3 regions of the Streptomyces sp. NBC_00358 genome follow, and region 1 is predicted to be linked to each of the others. Evidence: riboswitches for the same ligand, from Rfam matches in the RefSeq annotation. Region 1 holds a riboswitch; each other region holds the start of a gene.

Region 1 (6,391 bases):
GTGTCGGACATTACTGGCAGGCCTCGCAGGACTCGGGGTTTTCCAGGGAGCAGGCGACGGCGTCGGGGTCGGCCGCCTGCTGGACGGGGATGGTCTTCTCGGGCTGCGCCTGGGCCTGGGCCGCGCGGGCGATGCGCGTCGCCGGGCGGGAACGCAGGTAGTACGTCGTCTTCAGGCCCGACTTCCAGGCGTAGGAGTACATCGAGGAGAGCTTGCCGATGGTCGGCGTCTCCAGGAACAGGTTCAGCGACTGCGCCTGGTCCAGGAACGGGGTCCGGGCGGCGGCCATGTCGATCAGGCCGCGCTGCGGGATCTCCCACGCCGTGCGGTACAGGTCGCGGACGTCCTGCGGGACCCAGGTGAAGCCCTGCACCGAGCCGCTGGACTCGCGCAGCGCCTCACGGGTCTGCGCGTCCCACACACCGAGCTTCTTCAGCTCGGCCACCAGGTAGGAGTTGACCTGGAGGAACTCGCCGGAGAGCGTCTCGCGCTTGAACAGGTTGGACACCTGCGGCTCGATGCACTCGTACACGCCCGCGATGGACGCGATGGTGGCCGTCGGCGCGATGGCGAGGAGCAGCGAGTTGCGCATGCCGACCTCGGCGATCCGCTGCCTCAGGGCGGCCCAGCGCTCCGGCCAGTTCAGCTCGACGTCGAAGTGGTCCGGGTGCAGGACGCCACGCGCGGTCCGGGTCTTCTCCCAGGCGGGGAGCGGGCCGTTGCGCTCGGCGAGGTCCGCGGAGGCCTCGTAGGAGGCGAGCATGATGCGCTCGGCGATCCGCGTGGACAGCGCGCGGGCCTGCGGCGAGTCGAAGGGCAGCCGCAGCTTGAAGAAGACGTCCTGGAGACCCATCGCGCCGAGGCCCACCGGACGCCACTTGGCGTTGGAGCGGCCCGCCTGCTCGGTCGGGTAGAAGTTGATGTCGACGACGCGGTCGAGGAAGGTCACCGCGGTGCGCACGGTCTCGTCGAGCCGCTCCCAGTCGATGTCGTCACCGACGACGAACGCGCCCAGGTTGACCGAGCCCAGGTTGCAGACCGCCGTCTCCCCGTCGTCCGTGACCTCCAGGATCTCGGTGCACAGGTTCGAGGAGTGGACGGTGTGGCCCGGCTCCGCCGTCTGGTTGGCGGTGCGGTTGGCGGCGTCCTTGAAGGTCATCCAGCCGTTGCCGGTCTGCGCGAGGGTGCGCATCATCCGGCCGTACAGGTCACGGGCCGGGATGGTCTTCTTCGCGAGGCCCGCCTCCTCGGCCTTGCGGTACGCGGCGTCGAACTCGTCGCCCCACAGGTCGACCAGTTCCGGCACGTCGGCGGGGGAGAAGAGCGACCAGACGCCGTCCTCGTTCACCCGGCGCATGAACTCGTCCGGGATCCAGTGCGCGAGGTTCAGGTTGTGCGTACGCCGGGCGTCCTCACCGGTGTTGTCGCGCAGCTCCAGGAACTCCTCGATGTCGGAGTGCCAGGTCTCCAGGTAGACCGCGGCCGCGCCCTTGCGCCGGCCGCCCTGGTTCACCGCGGCGACCGAGGCGTCGAGCGTCTTGAGGAACGGGACGATGCCGTTGGAGTGTCCGTTGGTGCCGCGGATCAGCGAACCGCGCGAGCGGATACGCGAGTACGAAAGGCCGATGCCGCCCGCGTGCTTCGACAGGCGCGCCACCTGGTGGTAGCGGTCGTAGATGGAGTCCAGCTCGTCCAGCGGGGAGTCGAGGAGGTAGCAGGACGACATCTGGGGGTGCCGCGTACCGGAGTTGAAGAGCGTGGGGGAGGACGGCAGGTAGTCGAGGCGGCTCATCAGCCGGTAGAGCGCGGCGACTTCGTCCACCGACCGGGCCGTGTCGTCCTCGGCGAGACCGGAGGCCACCCGCAGCATGAAGTGCTGGGGCGTCTCGACGACCTTGCGGGTGATCGGGTGCCGGAGCAGATAGCGGCTGTGCAGCGTGCGCAGCCCGAAGTAGCCGAACCGGTCGTCGCCTTCGATGTCGATGAGCGCGTCGAGGCGGGCCGTGTGCAGCCGGACGAACGCGGCCGTGCGGTCGGCGATCAGACCCTCGCGGTGGCCGACGGCGACCGACTCGGAGAAGGTCGTGACGCCCTGGGAGGCGGCCTCCGCGGCGATGCTGATCGTGAGCAGGCGGGCGGCCAGCCGGGAGTAGGCGGGGTCCTCGGAGATGAGACCCGCGGCCGCCTCGGTGGCCAGTTCGCGCAGCTCGGCCTCGTCGGCGCGGGCGGACCGGCCGCGCAGCGCCGCGGCGGCGACCCGGCCGGGGTCGGCGGCCGTGAGGTCGGTGGTGAGATCGGTCAGGGTCCGCAGCAGCGCGGTTCCGGGACCGTCGGTCTCCACCCGGGCCTGCTGCGCGGTCACTGAAGCCGGATCGGCTGGCGCGATGGTCACGTGGGGATCTCCCTCGCTCGGCACAGGGCCCTACGGGGCGGAGCGGGGCACACGAGAGCGCTTCTGGGCAGCAGCGCACCGCGTCCACCGGCCCATTCCGCGAGGCCCGGACGTCGTCGGCACCCGGGCCGGACGGCCGGGGCGCGCTGTCGGCAGGTCCTCGGACTGACGCGAGTGCGGGCACGCGAATACGCGAACACGCACAGGTACACCGTTGCGGGACAGTTCCGGATTCGCACCGGATTCCCCTGCGGCGACAGCGACCATGAGCATACATCTTGTGCCGGGCCTCGGGAGTGCCCCCACATGTTGTGTCGGGTCGGAGTTCTGGAGCACTACGGAGCGTGCTGGATCGCCAACTCGTAGGTGTGCCCGGCCCGCACGGCGACGGCCCGCACGGCGACGGCCCGCACGGTGATGGCCTGCGAGGCGACGGGCCGCGTGGCGACGGGCCGCCGGTTCTCGTCCGGCGGCCCGTCGTGCGGCGCTGTCGCTACAGGCCGGCGTCCGCCGTGGCCGGCGGGAGCTCCGTCTCGACCCCCGGGTCCCCCGCGTCGGCCGTGTAGTCCTCCGGCGAGGTCTCGTCGATGCCGTCCGGCGCGTTGAACGCCCTCAGGGCGAAGGTGAGGACGACGGCCACGGCCAGGTTCAGGACGAACGCGGTCAGGCCGATGTAGCCGATCTCCCCGATGCCGGGGATCTCCTTCGAGCTGCCGCCGAAGTGCTTCTGGGTCGGCGAGGCCACCCCGTAGGCGGCGATCGTGCCGTAGAGCATGCCGACCGCCCAGCCGCCCAGCAGCGCCCAGCGGTGGAACCAGCGGGTGAACAGCCCGCCGACCAGTGACGGGAAGGTCTGCAGGATCCAGATGCCGCCCAGCAGCTGGAAGTTGATCGCGACGGTCTTGTCCATGGTCAGGACGAAGACCAGCGCGCCCACCTTCACCAGGAGCGACACCAGCTTGGAGACCTGGGTCTCCTGGCGCGGGGTCGCGTTCGGGTTGATGAAGTCCTTGTAGATGTTGCGGGTGAAAAGGTTCGCGGCCGCGATGGACATGATGGCCGCCGGCACCAGCGCGCCGATGCCGATGGCGGCGAAGGCCACGCCCGCGAACCAGTCGGGGAACATGTTCTCGAAGAGCTGGGGGATGGCGAGCTGGCCGTTGGTGACCTTCACCCCGGCGGCGATCGCCATGAACCCGAGCAGGGCGAGCAGGCCCAGCATCAGCGAGTAGAGCGGCAGGATCGTGGTGTTGCGCCGGATCACCTCCCTGCTGCGGCCGGACAGCGTCGCGGTGACCGAGTGCGGATACATGAACAGCGCCAGCGCCGAGCCGAGCGCGAGGGTGGCGTACGTCCACTGGCCCGCCTGCGCGGGGACGAGTCCGCCGGCGCCCGCGGCCGTGTACTTGGCGCTCGCCGCCTTGAAGATCTCGTCGAAGCCGCCCAGCTTGATCGGGATGTAGATGATGGCCACCGCGATCACGATGTAGATCAGGGTGTCCTTCACGAACGCGATCAGGGCGGGGGCCCGCAGCCCCGAGGAGTAGGTGTACGCGGCCAGCACGCCGAAGGCGATGAGGAGCGGCAGGTCCTTGACGAACCAGTTGGTGCTGTCGCCGCCGCCCACGCCCATCACGTCGAGGACGGCCTGGATGCCGACCAGTTGGAGCGCGATGTACGGCATGGTGGCCAGGATGCCGGTGACGGCCACGGCGAGGGACAGGCCCTTGGAGCCGAAGCGACCGCGCACGAAGTCCGAGGTCGTCACATAGCCGTGCTTGTGGGAGACCGACCACAGCCGGGGCAGGAACGTGAAGATCAGCGGGTACACCAGGATCGTGTACGGCACGGCGAAGAAGCCGGCCGCGCCCGCCGCGTAGACCGCCGCGGGTACGGCGACGAAGGTGTACGCCGTGTAGAGGTCGCCGCCGAGCAGGAACCAGGTCACCCAGGTGCCGAAGGACCGTCCGCCCAGGCCCCATTCGTCGAGGCTGTGTTCGTCGGCGGCCCTGCGCCAGCGGGCGGCCAGGAAGCCCATGACCGTGACGGCCAGGAAGAAGAAGACGAAGACGCCGAGGGCGACGCCGTTCACACCGTCGTTCATGCTCCGGCACCTCTCTCGGCGGAGGCGGAGGTGCGGGCCCGCTGGTCACGCCGCCACAACAGATACGCGGTCACGGTCAGCACCGTGGACAGGGGCACCCACAGCAACTGGTACCAGTAGAAGAAGGGGATGCCGATGAAGGCCGGGTCCGTCTTCGTGTAGGAGCCGACCCACAGCATCGCCACGAAGGGCGCGAGCAGGCAGAGGGCGATCACCACACGTACCGGTGTCACCACACGTACCGGTGTCACCACCGGTGGTTTCACTTCGGGCAGGTCTGACATAGGGCGGCTCCGTCCCCTCATCGGTCACCTGGGTAACGCGCAGGCAATCTAGGGGATGGTTCCGCTTTGGGGAACCCCGCCTCGGGGGGCGGGTGTGGAGGGTTCGTGTCGGTGTGCACGGCGCGCTCAGCAGGAGCGGAACCCCCGGAGCGGGTACGGCGCCTGACGGTGCGTCCGGGCCGGCCCGGACGGCGGGGCGCCGCGCGCGGGTCCGGGAGCGGAGGTCCCGTACCCGCGCGCCACCCGTACGGCTCAGTCCTGCGGGCGCTTGAGGCGGGCGACGAACTTGTACCGGTCGCCCCGGTACACCGACCGCACCCATTCCACCGGCTCGCCCTGCCGGTCGAGCGAATGGCGGGAGAGCATCAGCATGGGCAGGCCCACATCGGTGCCGAGCAGCCCCGCCTCGCGCGGGGTGGCCAGCGAGGTCTCGATGGTCTCCTCGGCCTCGGCGAGGTGGACGTCGTAGACCTCGGCGAGGGCGGTGTAGAGGGAGGTGTACTTGACGAGCGACCTGCGCAGGGCGGGGAAGCGCTTGGCGGAGAGGTGGGTCGTCTCGATGGCCATCGGCTCACCGCTCGCCAGGCGCAGCCGCTCGATGCGCAGCACCCGGCCGCCGGACGAGATGTCGAGCAGGCCGGCGAGGCTCTCGTCCGCCGTGATGTAGCCGATGTCCAGCAACTGCGAGGTGGGTTCGAGGCCCTGGGCGCGCATGTCCTCGGTGTACGAGGTCAGTTGGAGCGCCTGGGAGACCTTCGGCTTGGCGACGAAGGTGCCCTTGCCCTGGATGCGTTCGAGACGGCCCTCGACGACCAGCTCCTGAAGGGCCTGCCGCACCGTGGTGCGCGAGGTGTCGAACTCGGCGGCGAGGGTCCGCTCGGGCGGTACCGGCGTACCGGGCGGCAGCGTCTCCGTCATGTCGAGCAGGTGCTTCTTGAGGCGGTAGTACTTGGGCACGCGCGCGGTACGGATGGGCGCCCCACCCTCGTTCTCCGCACTGCTGACGTCGGTGCTCATGCTCTGCCTTCCCGGCTCCGGATGCCGAAGCGACCGACATATCGACGGCCACGGCTCACATCGTGGCACGGCTTTCCGTGCGAGTGTCCACCCGCACGCTCCGTGATCCCCTCTATATACCGTCGGCGTACCCGTTGGTCTAGTCCATCACGCGCGGACGGGGCCGTGGTTGGCCATGCGCGAGGGCGCGGGGGCGGTTCGGGGGCGGTTCGGGGACGCTTCCCTCGCGGGCCGCGAACAGGCCCGCTGTTTATGCCGCTTACCTACTTAAAGGTCCTTGCATATGTAGGTCCCATAACGGACGACTGGACGGGCTTACGCACCCTTGACACCCCCCTAGGTCTAGGCCAAGCTCCCCGTACTGGTCTACACCATTGGTCCAGTCCCGGCCCCACGGGCGGTACACGGCGTATGTCACCGCGGGGAGCAGGGGGGTTTGTGGCATCCCTGAGGAGGGTGGCGTGAAGCGCAAGCTGGTAGCCGCGATCGGTATCGCGGGCATGATGTTCTCCATCGCGGCGTGCGGGAACGACAACGGGTCCGGGGGGTCGGACAAGGGTGCGGACGCCAAGGAGCTGACGGTCTGGCTCACGG
Region 2 (6,391 bases), 3.6 Mb from region 1:
CGGGCGAGCCGCGGTACGACCTCGCGGCAGGCGAACTCCAGCACCGCGACGGCGTCGGGGAGTTCGGTGCCCAGTACCTCGCGCACGAGCGCCGGGACGGCGGCCGGGTCCCAGCCGCGCTCCTCCAGGCCCAGCGCCGCCCGGCGGCACAACTGCTCCAGCAGGTCGATCGCGTCGGCGGCCGTACGGGCCGGGCCCTCGACCAGGTCCGTCAGTTCGACGGGCGCCTTCACCGGAGCGCCCGGCTCGGCGAGCAACTCCTTCTCCACCAGGCCGAAGTGCTCGGCGAGCGCGGCGCGCAGACCGGGCAGCGCGTTCGCCGTGCCGCCCCACACCTGCGAGGCGCGCAGCACGGCGAGCACGAGGTTCACCCGCGGCTCGGCCTCCGGACCGCCGCCCAGGATGTGCAGTCCGTCGCGGATCTGCACGTCCTTGATCTCGCAGAGATAGCCGTCGATGTGCATGACGAAGGAGTCGAAGTCGCCGTCGTCCGGCTGCTCGTCGACGTGCAGGTCGTGGTGGAGCTCGGCCGCCTTGACCAGCGTCCAGATCTGCGCGCGGACCGCCGGGGCCTTCGTCGGGTCCAGGTCGGAGACCAGCGCGTACTCGTCGAGGAGCTGCTCCAGCTTCGCGAGGTCGCCGTAGGTGTCGGCCCGGGCCATCGGCGGTACGAGGTGGTCGACGACGGTGGCGTGCCCGCGCCGCTTGGCCTGGGTGCCCTCACCGGGGTCGTTGACGATGAACGGGTAGACCAGGGGGAGTTCGCCGAGGACGGCGTCGGGGGCGCAGCCGCCGCTGAGCCCGAGCCCCTTGCCTGGCAGCCACTCCATCGTGCCGTGCTTGCCCATGTGCACGACGGCGTCCGCGCCGAAACTGTTCTCCAGCCAGCGGTAGGCCGCCATGTAGTGGTGCGACGGCGGCATGTCCGGGTCGTGGTAGATCGCGATCGGGTTCTCGCCGAAGCCGCGCGGCGGCTGGATCATCACGACGACGTTCCCGAACTCCAGGCACGCCAGCACGATGTCGTCGCCGTCGGTGTAGAGGGAACCCGGCGGCTCGCCCCAGGCCTCCAGCATGCCCGCGCGCAGGTCGGGGTCGAGCGTGTCGAACCAGGCCCGGTAGTCGGCGAGCGGCACGCGCGCCGGGGCGGCGGCGAGCTGTTCCTCGGTCAGCCACTCGACGTCGTGGCCGCCGGCCGCGATGAGCCGGTGGATCAACTCGTCGCCGTTGTCCGGGTATTCGGTGAGGCTGTAGCCGGCGTCGCGCAGCGCGTCGAGCACCCGCACCGCCGAGGCGGGGGTGTCGAGGCCGACCGCGTTGCCGACCCGCGAGTGCTTGGTCGGATAGGCGGTGAAGACGATCCCGAGCTTCTTCTCCGCGTTCGGCTTGTGCTTCAACAGCGCGTGCCGCAGGGCGATTCCGGCGACCCGGGCGGCCCGCTCGGGGTCGGCTACGTAGACCGGGACGTCGTCCGGGCCCTGCTCCTTGAAGGAGAACGGCACGGTGACGATCCGGCCGTCGAACTCCGGGATCGCGACCTGCATCGCCGCGTCCATGGGGGACAGCGCCGCGTCCGACGCCTCCCAGGCGCTCTTCGACGAGGTCAGGCAGAGGCCCTGGAGCACCGGGATGTCGAGGTCGGCGAGCGCTCCGATGTCCCAGGCCTCCTCGTCGCCGCCCGCGGACGCCTCGGAGGCGTGGGTGCCGCCCGCCGCGAGGACGGTGGCGACCAGGGTGTCGGCCCGGCCGAGGATCTCGTAGAGGGCCGGGTCGGCTCCGCGCAGTGAACCGCAGTACACGGGAAGGGCGTTGGCGCCGCGCGCCTCGATCGCCTCGCACAGCGTGTCGACGAACGCGGTGTTCCCGGACAGCTCGTGCGCCCGGTAGAACAGCACACCGACGGTCGGCCGGCCCTCGACGAACTCACGCTCGCCGCGGACACCGAACTCGGCTGTCCTGTGCGGCTCTTCGAAACCCTCACCCGTCAGCAGCACGGTGTCGGAGAGGAACCGGGCCAGCTCGGCGAGGTTGGCGGGGCCGCCCTCGACGAGATAGCGCAGCGCCTCCGCCACCACGCCCGCGGGCACCGACGACTCGGCCATCAGCTCGGCGTCCGGGACGGACTCGCCGCCGAGCAGCACGGTCGGGATGCCGGACGCCTTCAGGAAGGCCAGCCCGTCCTCCCAGGCCCGCTTGCCGCCGAGCAGCCGTACGACGGCGACGTCCGCGCCCTCGACGAGCGCGGCGAGTCCGTCCGCGACGTCCACCCGGGTCGGATTGCCGATCCGGTAGGCGGCGCCACTGGCACGGGCCGCCAGCAGGTCCGTGTCGGCGGTCGACAACAACAACACTGTGCTCATGCGGGTGCTCCCGGTGGAATGAAGGGCAGTCCTTGCGGCGCGCCGGACTCGATGAGCCGCCACAGCGCGTCCGTGTCCGCGTGTTCCTCGATCAGGTCGCCGAGCCGGTCCAGCTGCTCCTCGCGCAGCGCCGCGAACGACGTGTCGGCCGCCGGTACGAAGCGGCGGCCCGCGGAGGCGGCCACCTCGCGCAGGAAGGCCCGCCGGAAACCGTCCGACTCCAGTGAGCCGTGCCAGTGCGTGCCCCAGACGGAGCCGACGCGGCACCCGTCCAGGCCGTGTCCACGGTCATCGGAGATGAACGCCTCGCCGCCGGTCACTTCGGCGACGCCGTGGTGGATCTCGTACCCCTCGACCTGCTCGCCGAGGGCCTCGCCGACCGGCCGCGTCAGCGTCTTCTCCCGCGCGAACCGCACGCGTACGGGGAGGAGTCCGAGCCCGTCGACCCGACCGGCGCGCGACTCGACCTCGTCCTCGATGTGCTGTCCGAGGAGCTGGTAGCCGCCGCAGATGCCGAGCACGGGACGGCCCTCGGCGGCCCGGCGCGCGATCGCGTCCGCGAGGCCGCGCTCACGCAGCCATGCCAGTGCCTTCACCGTGCCCCGGGTCCCGGGCACGATGACGAGATCCGCGTCGGCCAGTTCCTCGGCCCGGTCCACGAACCGCACGACGACGCCCGGTTCGGCGGCCAGCGCGTCCACGTCGGTGAAGTTGGACATCAGCGGGACCGCGCAGACGGCGACCCGCAGGATGTCCGCGCCGACGGGGGAGGAGACGGTGGACTCGCGGACGGCCCCGCGCAGCGAGACCCTCAGCCCGTCCTCCTCGTCGATGCCCAGACCGTGCTGGAAGGGCAGCACACCGTAGGTGCGGCGCCCGGTGAGGCCGTGCAGCATGTCGAGGCCGGGCTCCAGCAGGCCGACGTCCCCGCGGAACTTGTTGACGAGGAACCCGGCGACGAGCGCCTGGTCCTCGGGCGACAGCAGGGCGACCGTCCCGAAGAACGAGGCGAACACACCGCCCCGGTCGATGTCGCCGACGACGAGCACGGGGAGCCCCGCGTTCCGCGCCACCCCCATGTTCACGATGTCGGTGCGCCGCAGATTGATCTCGGCCGGGCTGCCGGCCCCCTCACAGATCACCGCGTCATACGTGCCCCGCAACTGGGCGAGACAGTCGAGGACCGTCCCGAGGAGTGCTTCCTGGCGTCCTCCGCGCAGCCTTTCGCCGGGTGCCCCGGCGCCCGGCAGCGGCTCCCCGGCGGGTCCGGACGTCCCGAAGAACCCGCGCGCGCTCATCTCGCCCACCGGCCTGCCCATCAGGACGACCTGACTGCTGCGGTCGCTGCCCGGCTTGAGCAGCACGGGATTCATCAGCGCGGTCGGCTCCACGCGGGCGGCCTGCGCCTGCATGGCCTGCGCCCGCCCGATCTCGGCGCCCTCGCGCGTCACGAACGAGTTCAGGGACATGTTCTGCGCCTTGAAGGGCGCGACCTTGACGCCCTGGCGCACCAGCCACCGGCAGATCCCGGCGGTCACGACACTCTTTCCTGCGTCCGAGGTGGTCCCGGCGATCAGCAGCCCCCCGCTCATGCGGTGCGCCCCTTCCTGGTGAGCAGGACCGTGAGCAGCACCCGTCCGGCGGCGCTCACGCCGAGCGCGAGCCGGCCGACGCGCCGGGACAGCCGTACGGCCCGCTCGATGTCGTGGGTGTGGACGGCGCGCCCCGCTTCGTTGAGCACGGGCCGGTGCTCGACGCGTCCCCCGTACGAGAGGGTGCCGCCGAGCCGGACGCCGAGCGCGCCCGCGAAGGAGGCCTCCACGGGCCCGGCGTTGGGGCTCGGATGCCTGCAGGCGTCCGCGCGCCAGGCGCGCACGGCGCCCCGCGGGTCGGACCCGGCCACGGCCGCGAGGACGGCGGTGAGCCGGGCTCCGGGCCAGCCGGCGACGTCGTCGAGCCGGGCGGAGGCCCAGCCGTAGCGCCGGTACCGCGAGGACTTGTGCCCGACCATGGCGTCGAGCGTGTTCACGGCGCGGAAGGCGACGAGTCCGGGCACACCGGCGACGGCGCCCCAGACCAGGGCGCCGACGACGGCGTCGGAGGTGTTCTCGGCGACGGACTCGACGACGGCCCGCGCGATCCCGTCGGCGTCCAGCGCCTGCGGATCGCGGCCGCACAGACGCGGCAGCAGCTCCCGGGCGGTGTCGAGGTCACCGGCCGCGAGCGCGCCGCCGACCGCCCGCGCCTCCCGGCCGAGGGAGGTGCCTCCGACGACGGTCCAGGTGGCTGCGGCGGTCAGGGCGACGGAGGCGGCAGGCGAGGCGCGTACGGTACGGCTCGCGAGCGTGGCGAGTGCGGTGGCACCGCCCACGCAGACGGCCGTGTGCAGGGCGCCCCACCCGCGGTGGTCCCGCCACAGGGTCCGCTCGACGGCCGCGGCGGCCCGCCCGAACACGGCGACCGGATGCCCCCGGCGGGGATCGCCGAGCAGCAGGTCGCCGAGAAGGCCGGCGGCGGCGCCGTACGCGAAGACGCGATCGGCTCGCACGGGGTCAGCCCGCGGTCTGGTGGAGTGGAACCCTCGTACTCAGCGGAACGGGCAACGGGCAGCCGCGCATGGCGATATGTCCTCACTCAGGGTGTCCACGCCCTGGTTCGACGAGACCGGCGGTGAGAGTTCCTGGCTCCCGGGGAGTTCCTTCCCCGATGACAGTGGCGGGACCGCGCCGGATTCGCACCGGCTTCCTCTCATGCCGCCGTACTTGGCTCCGGCAGTCCACCACGGGGTGAGAACGGCCGTCAACTGGCTGTTGACCTGCGGGGGGACAGTGTGCGCAGGCCCACATACGCGTGGGGTGCGGGACGGTGATCCGTCCCGCACCCCACGCGCGGTGTCGCCCGGAGCGGCCCGGTGCCGGGCCGCCCGTTCCGGGCTACTTGGTGATGATCAGGGAGATGCCGTACGCCACCGCCGCGGCGCAGGCCGCGAAGCAGACGTACGCGCCGGTGGCCGCCGCGACCGCGGAACCGCCCTGGGCCGACTCCTTCTTGGAGAGGCCGGCGACGCCGAGGGTGAAGAGGGCGACGAGGGCCACGGTCACTCCGAGGCTGACCCCGAAGACGGACCCGAGGGCTGACCAGTCGATGTTCATGCTGTTGCTTCCTTCGGTTCTCAGGCCACGGCGGACGGCGTCGACGGGGCCGCCGCGGGTTCGGCGGGAGCCGGGATGGTGGCCGTGAGACCTTCGGTCACGGTGCCGGCCGGGGGCGGGGTGACGGCGGCGATGGCCTGCGTCACCACACCGGCGGGCTCCTCGGTGTCGTTCACGTTGTTGTGGTCGATCACCTCGCGGCGCGAGCGGCGCCAGATCGCGAAGCTGGAGCCGACCAGGAAGACGGCGACGAGCGCGGTGCCCCAGGCACCGAAACCGGTCACCCACTCGGCACCGGCGCCGACCAGGGCGGCGGCGGGCAGCGTGAGGACCCAGGCGACGACCATCCGCTTGGCGGTGGACCAGCGGACCACACCGCCCTTGCGGCCGAGGCCCGCGCCCATCACGGAGCCGGAGACCGAGTGCGTGGTGGAGAGGGAGAAGCCGATGTGCGAGGAGGCCAGGATGACCGTGGCCGCGCTGGTCTGGGCGGCGAAGCCCTGCTGCGGCTGGAGGTCGGTCAGGCCCTTGCCCATCGTGCGGATGATGCGCCAGCCGCCCAGGTAGGTGCCGAGCGCGATCGCGAGACCGGCGGAGAGGATGACCCAGACCGGCGGGTCGGCGTCGGGAGCGACGGCGCCACCGGCGACCAGGGCCAGGGTGATGATGCCCATCGTCTTCTGCGCGTCGTTGGTGCCGTGGGCCAGCGAGACGAGGCCCGCGGAGGCTATCTGGCCGGCGCGGTACCCCTTCTTGGTGGCCTTGGTGTCGGCGTCACCGCTCAGCTTGTACGACAGCCGCGTGGCGACCATGGCGGCCACACCGGCGACGATCGGGGCCGCGACGGCGGGCAGAAGCACCTTGCCGACCAGGACGTCC
Region 3 (6,391 bases), 4.8 Mb from region 1:
CCGATCTCACGGTGCAGGAAATTCGGCGCGGTGATGCTCACGGCCTCGACCCGCGGATCGGCGACGATCTCCCGCCAGTCGCGCACCGCGGTGGCGAAGCCGTACCGTTCGGCGGCCTCTTCGGCCCGGCCCGGCACCTCGTCGGCGACGCATACCGGTTCGGGACGCAGGGCGAGCTGCGGAAAGTGGTGGAGTACGCGGGCGTACGCCTGGGTGTGCACGCGCCCCATCCAGCCGAACCCGACGACGGCGACACCGAGCGCACGCACCATGATCGCCCTCCTTCGGACCGGTCCGACCCGCGACCAGGCTAGGACCTGCCCCGGTCGAGCACGGCGCAGACGCGGGAACCGTCGGCGTCCTCCACCGTGATCGACCGGGCAGGTCCTGGGCGAGAGGGGCGCGCCGTCGCCGTCAGCCCAGCTTCTTCAGCAGTTCCGCCGCGAGCGGGGCGGCGGAGGCGGGGTTCTGGCCCGTGACGAGGTTGCGGTCGACGACCACCTTCGGGACCCAGGGCTCGCCCTCCTCGAAGTCGACGCCCGCCGCGACGAGCCGGTCCTGGAGCAGCCACTTGGCCTTGTCGGCGAAACCGGCCTGGGTCTCCTCCGCGTTCGTGAAGGCCGAGACCCGGTAGCCCGCGAAGGAGTTGGTGCCGTCCTCCCGGGTGGCGGCCAGCAGCGCCGCCGGACCGTGACACACCACCCCGAGCGGCCTGCCCGACTCCAGCGCGCGGGTGAGCAGCCGGCCGGACTCGGTGTCGGTGGAGAGATCCTCCATCGGGCCGTGGCCGCCCGGGTAGAAGACGGCGGCGTAGTCGTCGAGGTCCACGTCCGAGAGCTTGAGCGGCTGCCGCAGCTCGGTCATGGAGGCGAGGGTGCGCGCGACCTTGTCGGCGCCCTCCTGGCCACCGTTGAAGTCGGGCGCCAGGCTTCCCTGGTCCACGGTCGGCACGACCCCGCCCGGCGTGGCGACGACGACGTCGTACCCGGCCGCCTTGAATGCCTCGTACGGGGCCGCCGCCTCCTCGGCCCAGAAGCCGGTCGGATGCGAGGTGCCGTCGGCGAGCGTCCAGTGATCGGCGCCGGTCAACACGAAAAGGATCTTCGACATGGTGTGATGCTCCGAGGGTGCGGGCCCTGGTGGACCGGGAAGGGACTGCGTTCGGACGCCCTGACGGTCCGCGCGCGGAACGGCGGGGCGGCGCTGCAACCGACCGTATGCGGGCCGGACGCTGGGGACCAACACGGAACCGGCTCGCGGCCGTGGGCCGTCCGGGGGAGCGCGACCATGCTTCGGCCGGGACGGCGCGCCAGGTCGCGCGTTCCTAGGACCTGTCCTCGCGGGCGAGGGACGCGCGCCGTTCCAGCACCCGCAGCGCCCGCTCCGCCCAGTCGATGATCGCCTGCTCGAAGGCGCGTCCCCCCAGAAGGGTGAGATACGGTCCGACGCGCTCGGCCCCGTCGAGGTACTCCTCCTCGGTGCGCCCGCCGAGCATGCGGGCGCCGATCCGGTCGTAGTGCGCCAGTTTGGCGCGCGACCACTCCAGCCGCTCGGCGACCGCAGCCCGTACGGCGTCGGCGTCCCCCTTGTCGAGGGCGTAGACCTTGACCATCAGTTCGTCGCGGATCGCCGTGGGTCTCGCCGGCCCGGCGGTGAAGGCGGACAGGGCGTCGAGCCCCGCCGGGGTCAGGGAGAACACCCGCTTGTTCGGCCGGCGTTCCTGTCGCACGAGCCGGGCCTCGATGAGTCCCTCGGACTCCATCCTGTCGAGTTCCCGGTAGAGCTGCTGCGGGGTCGCCATCCAGAAGTTGGCCACCGAGGCGTCGAACCCCTTGGCCAGGTCGTAGCCCGACGCCTCGCCCTCCAGGAGCGCGGCCAGTACCGCGTTGCGCAATGCCATCCGGCAAGGCTAGACGGCATGCGTCCACAGGACTAATCTTATCCGCACCTAATCAACTAATTGACTAAGAGAGGCGGGCGCGATGAACTCCTTCCGCAAGGCGGTGGAGGCCGGAGACCTCGGCGCGGTCGAGGAGCTGCTGGCCGACGACGTCGTGTTCACCAGTCCCGTCGCCTTCAAGCCCTATCCGGGCAAGGCGATCACCGCGGCCATCCTGCGCGGCGTCTGGAGGGTCTTCAGCGACTTCCGCTACGTCCGTGAGATCGCCGGGGCCGACGGCCGTGACCACGCGCTGGTCTTCACGGCCAAGGTGGGCGACAAGGAGATCAACGGCTGCGACTTCCTGCACTTCGACGAGGACGGACTCATCGACGAATTCACGGTGATGGTGCGCCCGTTGACGGCGGCACAGGCGCTCTCCGAGGCGATGGGCGCGCAGTTCGAGCAGATCTCCCGGGAAGCCGCCGGTGCGTGAGGTCCAGGTCCCGGACTGTTTGACTCGCGCTGTTTGAACCGACTTCCTCCGGCTACCCGCCTGTTGTGACGACGACGACTTCACAGCGGGAGCTCTTCCGGTTCCTGGAGGACAGCTTCACCTGCGCCCAGGCCTGCACCGAGTGTGCCAGGACCGCCGCGCTGCGCGCGAGCCTCATGGATCCCGACGGGCCCAAGAGGCAGGAACTCGCACGCCGACTGGGCACTCTGTGCGCGGAGGTGTGCGAGGCCACCTGCCATGTGCTGTCCCGTCAACCGGCGCACAGCGAGAGGGATGTCCGCGCCCAGCTGGAGTGGTGCCGCGACGTCTGTCTGGAGTGCGCCGACGCGTTCGACTGCTGCCCCGGCGCGGAGACCGCGGCGAAGACCTGCCGTGAGTGCGCCCAGGCGTGCGCGGACTTCATGGCCACGCTGCGCTGAGGGCATGGGCCGCCCGGGCCACGGCCTCGCGGCGCCGACAGGGGCAGGGCGGGCCACGACTCCGGTGCGGCTACGACTTCGCGGCCAGGGAGTGAGCTGCCCGGGCCACGGCTCCACGGTGCGGGTCAAGCCGGCGCGGGCCACGACTCCGAGGGTCACGACTCCGCGGGCAGGGCAGGGACTCCTCCGGGGAATTCCGTGGTGCAAGCACATTCGTGGTGCAGGCACATCCGTGGCGTCGGCAAGTCCGTGGCGTCGGCGAAAGGGGTCCGGGTCAGGCTGGTTCGGTGAGCGGGCGTCCGGCGCGGACGTTCCAGCGCCCCGCGCGCCCGCTCAACTCCGTGACGGTCAGCGGCGGTACGTCCACGCGCCAGAACGCCGATTCCGGCGCCCCCAGCACCCGTACCACCAGGGCCCGTACGACCTCGGGCTCCACCACCGCCACGGTGCGGCCGTTCAACTCGGCGGCCACGTCCAGGTGTTCCGCGATCCGGTCGCAGAACGCCCGCACCGACTCCCCGCCGTGCGGCGCCGACGCGGGATCCGCGAGCCACCCCGCCACCGCCTCCGGCTCCTTCGCGCTCACCTCGGCCAGTGTCGACCCGCGCCAGCGGCCGACATCCAGGCCGGCCAACTCCGGCACCTCGACGCCGCCGTCGAGCCCGAGCGCCGCGGCGGTCTGCCGGCATCGCGCGGTGGGCGAGACCCACAGCCGGCCCCCGGCCGGCACCGCACCCGCACCGGCGGCCCGACCCGCGGCCCGCAGGCCCGCGGCGTCCACCGGGCTCCCGTCGTCGAAGCGGGCCTCGCGCAGCGCCTCGCTGATCGCCGCGGAGATCAAGATCACTCGGCTTGTCATGCCATCACTCTCGTGCGGTGTGGACCGGGCTCGTGCGCCGGGCCCACGCATCGGACTCGACGGTCGTGGACGGTGGGCGGGCGGATGAGCGGACGGAGCCCGGAGGTGAACTCCTCGGCCACGCAGGGTGGTTGCCGGACTTCCCGGCGCTCGGGGCGCGCATGATGTGGGGCGTGCGCCCTTGGCCGGGGCGCGGTCTCGCGGTACGGTCACGTGGATATTGACGACGGTTCGGCGGAAGCCCGGTGGAAGTCCGGCACGGTCGCGCCACTGTAAGCCCAGCACTCGTCACTCCGGCCAGGGGTGAGCGAGGCGGGGCAAGTCAGACCCGTGACCGTCGTCCTGTGCACCACCGAGACGGGACGCGAGTTCCCCAGGAGGTTCTGCCCCATGGCGCAGTCCGTCGTCCAGCCGACCGTCACCCCCACCGCCGTTCCCGCCAAACTGCCGATCGGTGCGATCCTGCCCTGGGCGGCGTTCTTCGGCGTCCTGATGCTGGTCCTGCTCTACTTCGTCGGCGCCGAACAGGGCGCCACCTCCCTCGTGTCCGGCGAGAACGTCCACGAGTGGGTCCACGACGCCCGCCATCTGCTCGGCTTCCCCTGCCACTGACGGCGAAGGGGAACGTACGAGCCACGATATTCGGCGCGGTCCAGGAACCTGGCCCGCGTGAGGGGGCGGTGCCCGGTCGACCGGGCACCGCCCCCTCACGTACGCGGAGGGTCGGCACATCTCGCGGAACGGGCGGCCACGTCATCGGCATTCCCAATTTCTGAAACACGTTCTACGGTGTGCGCCGTCAGGTCTGGCCCGGGGAGGCAGGAGGCGCCGTGCATCTCGAATACACGCCGGAGCAGCAGCGGTTGCGGACCGAACTGCGGCTCTACTTCGCCGAGTTGGTGCCGGACAACGCCTACGCGCGATATGGCGATCCGGCGGCGCAGAAGCGCTTCTACCGCGAGACGATCCGCCGGCTCGGCACGGACGGCTGGCTCGGGGTCGGCTGGCCCAAGGAGTACGGCGGGCGGGGCCTGAGCCCGATGGAGCAGTTCATCTTCTTCGACGAGGCGGCCCAGGCCGGGGTGCCGCTCCCGTTGATGGCGCTCAACACCGTGGGACCGACGATCATGCAGTTCGGTACCGAGGAGCAGAAGGCGTACTTCCTGCCGAAAGTCCTCTCCGGTGAGCTCGACTTCGCGATCGGCTACAGCGAACCCGACGCCGGGACGGACCTCGCCGCGCTCAGGACCAGAGCCGTACGGGAAGGCGACGAGGAGAGCGGCCACTACACGGTCGACGGCCAGAAGATCTGGACGACCAACGGCGACACGGCCGACTGGGTGTGGCTCGCCGTCCGCACCGATCCGGACGCCCCGCCCCACAAGGGCATCACCATGCTCCTCGTACCGACCTCCGACCCCGGCTACTCGTGCACCATCATCAACACACTCGCCTCGCACGACACCACCGCGAGCTACTACGAGAACATCCGCGTCCCCGCCACGCGTCGGGTCGGCGAGGAGAACAAGGGCTGGCGGCTGATCACCAACCAGCTCAACCACGAGCGCGTCACCCTCGCGGCGCACGGCACGATGGCCATCCGCGCCCTGCACGACGTCCAGCGCTGGTCGATGGAGACCAAACTGGGCGACGGCCGCCGCGTCGTCGACCTCCCCTGGGTGCGCCGGCTGCTCGCCCGGACGCACACCAGGCTGGACGCCATGAAACTCCTCAACTGGCGGATGGTGAACGCGGTCCAGGACGGCACGCTCACCCCGCAGGACGCCTCCGCCGTCAAGGTGTACGGCTCCGAGGCGCGCCGGGACGCGTACGCCTGGCTGATGGAGATCGTCGCGGCCCCCGGTGTCCTCAAGGAGGGCTCCGCCGGTGCCGTCCTGCACGGCGAACTCGAACGCGGCTACCGATCGGCCGTGATCTTCACCTTCGGCGGCGGCAACAACGAGATCCAGCGGGAGATCATCTCGTGGATCGGACTGGGGATGCCCCGGGTGCGGCGCTGACGCGCTGTGCCGTACTCGCCGTAGCCGGCGTTGTTGACGAGGACGCCCCACCGAGCCGTGCTCGGCCTCCACAGCCTGCTTCATGGACGTCTCGTCGGTCACGTCCAGGGCAGGATGCGGGCTCCCGCATCAGCCAGGTCGGTCAGAGTCTCGGAACGGCGGGCGGTGGCGTAGACGGTCAGCTCCGGGTGGCGCGCCAGTCGGAGGGCGGTGGGGCGGCCGATGCCCGAGGAGGTTCCGGTGATCAGACGGAGGTGGTCATGACGGTTCCTTCAGGGGCGTGGGGTGTCTCGGCGCGGTCATCATTCGGGTTGCTCGCCCGCGTGGTCCAGGCCGGCGACGAGCAGTGGGACTCCGTGGCGCAGGCGTCGTACCGGAGCGTCGGTGTCGGTGAGGTCGGCCTCCAGACCTCGGGTGAAGGCCAGGAAAGGGCAGCGGAACAGTCCTGTTCCGTGCGGTCGGGCGGTGGGGTTCACCGCCCCGTGGCGGCCCGTTCGGTTCCGACACCCGAGTGAGGGTGGGTCCGGCTGGAACGAGACCGGGCCCGGATCCGGTTGCAGCTTCGCGGCGACGATTGTGGCCGGGACCGGCCGTTCCGATTGCCGACGTCCGAAGCGAAGGTGGTGACCTGCCGGCAGCGCCACCGTCGGGACGGGTCGTGCGTTCAGCCGGTGTCGACGGCATCTGGGTCGTCGC

The links. Region 1 has a riboswitch for cobalamin ahead of OHT01_RS14305 (ribonucleoside-diphosphate reductase subunit alpha). Riboswitches for the same ligand answer to the same signal wherever they lie in the genome.
Region 2: another riboswitch for cobalamin. It lies ahead of OHT01_RS30285 (cobalamin biosynthesis protein); the one in region 1 lies ahead of OHT01_RS14305 (ribonucleoside-diphosphate reductase subunit alpha).
Region 3: another riboswitch for cobalamin. It lies ahead of OHT01_RS35490 (CbtB domain-containing protein); the one in region 1 lies ahead of OHT01_RS14305 (ribonucleoside-diphosphate reductase subunit alpha).

The regions. Positions count from the first base shown of each region.
Region 1 is NZ_CP107976.1:3,450,507-3,456,897, reverse strand. Features, by position in the region: gene OHT01_RS14310 (ribonucleotide-diphosphate reductase subunit beta) at 1-11, opposite strand, end outside; gene OHT01_RS14305 (ribonucleoside-diphosphate reductase subunit alpha) at 11-2,392, opposite strand; cobalamin riboswitch at 2,527-2,675, opposite strand; gene mctP (monocarboxylate uptake permease MctP) at 2,886-4,496, opposite strand; gene OHT01_RS14295 (DUF3311 domain-containing protein) at 4,493-4,780, opposite strand; gene OHT01_RS14290 (GntR family transcriptional regulator) at 5,033-5,797, opposite strand; gene OHT01_RS14285 (extracellular solute-binding protein) at 6,259-6,391, shown strand, end outside.
Region 2 is NZ_CP107976.1:7,095,211-7,101,601, forward strand. Features, by position in the region: gene cobN (cobaltochelatase subunit CobN) at 1-2,360, opposite strand, end outside; gene OHT01_RS30280 (cobyric acid synthase) at 2,357-3,952, opposite strand; gene OHT01_RS30285 (cobalamin biosynthesis protein) at 3,949-4,908, opposite strand; cobalamin riboswitch at 5,016-5,156, opposite strand; gene OHT01_RS30290 (hypothetical protein) at 5,294-5,512, opposite strand; gene OHT01_RS30295 (inorganic phosphate transporter) at 5,533-6,391, opposite strand, start outside.
Region 3 is NZ_CP107976.1:8,286,046-8,292,436, forward strand. Features, by position in the region: gene OHT01_RS35460 (Gfo/Idh/MocA family protein) at 1-272, opposite strand, end outside; gene OHT01_RS35465 (type 1 glutamine amidotransferase domain-containing protein) at 415-1,110, opposite strand; gene OHT01_RS35470 (PadR family transcriptional regulator) at 1,325-1,900, opposite strand; gene OHT01_RS35475 (nuclear transport factor 2 family protein) at 1,983-2,375, shown strand; gene OHT01_RS35480 (ferredoxin) at 2,441-2,815, shown strand; gene OHT01_RS35485 (histidine phosphatase family protein) at 3,090-3,674, opposite strand; cobalamin riboswitch at 3,886-4,026, shown strand; gene OHT01_RS35490 (CbtB domain-containing protein) at 4,065-4,286, shown strand; gene OHT01_RS35495 (acyl-CoA dehydrogenase family protein) at 4,505-5,695, shown strand; gene OHT01_RS35500 (hypothetical protein) at 5,998-6,171, opposite strand.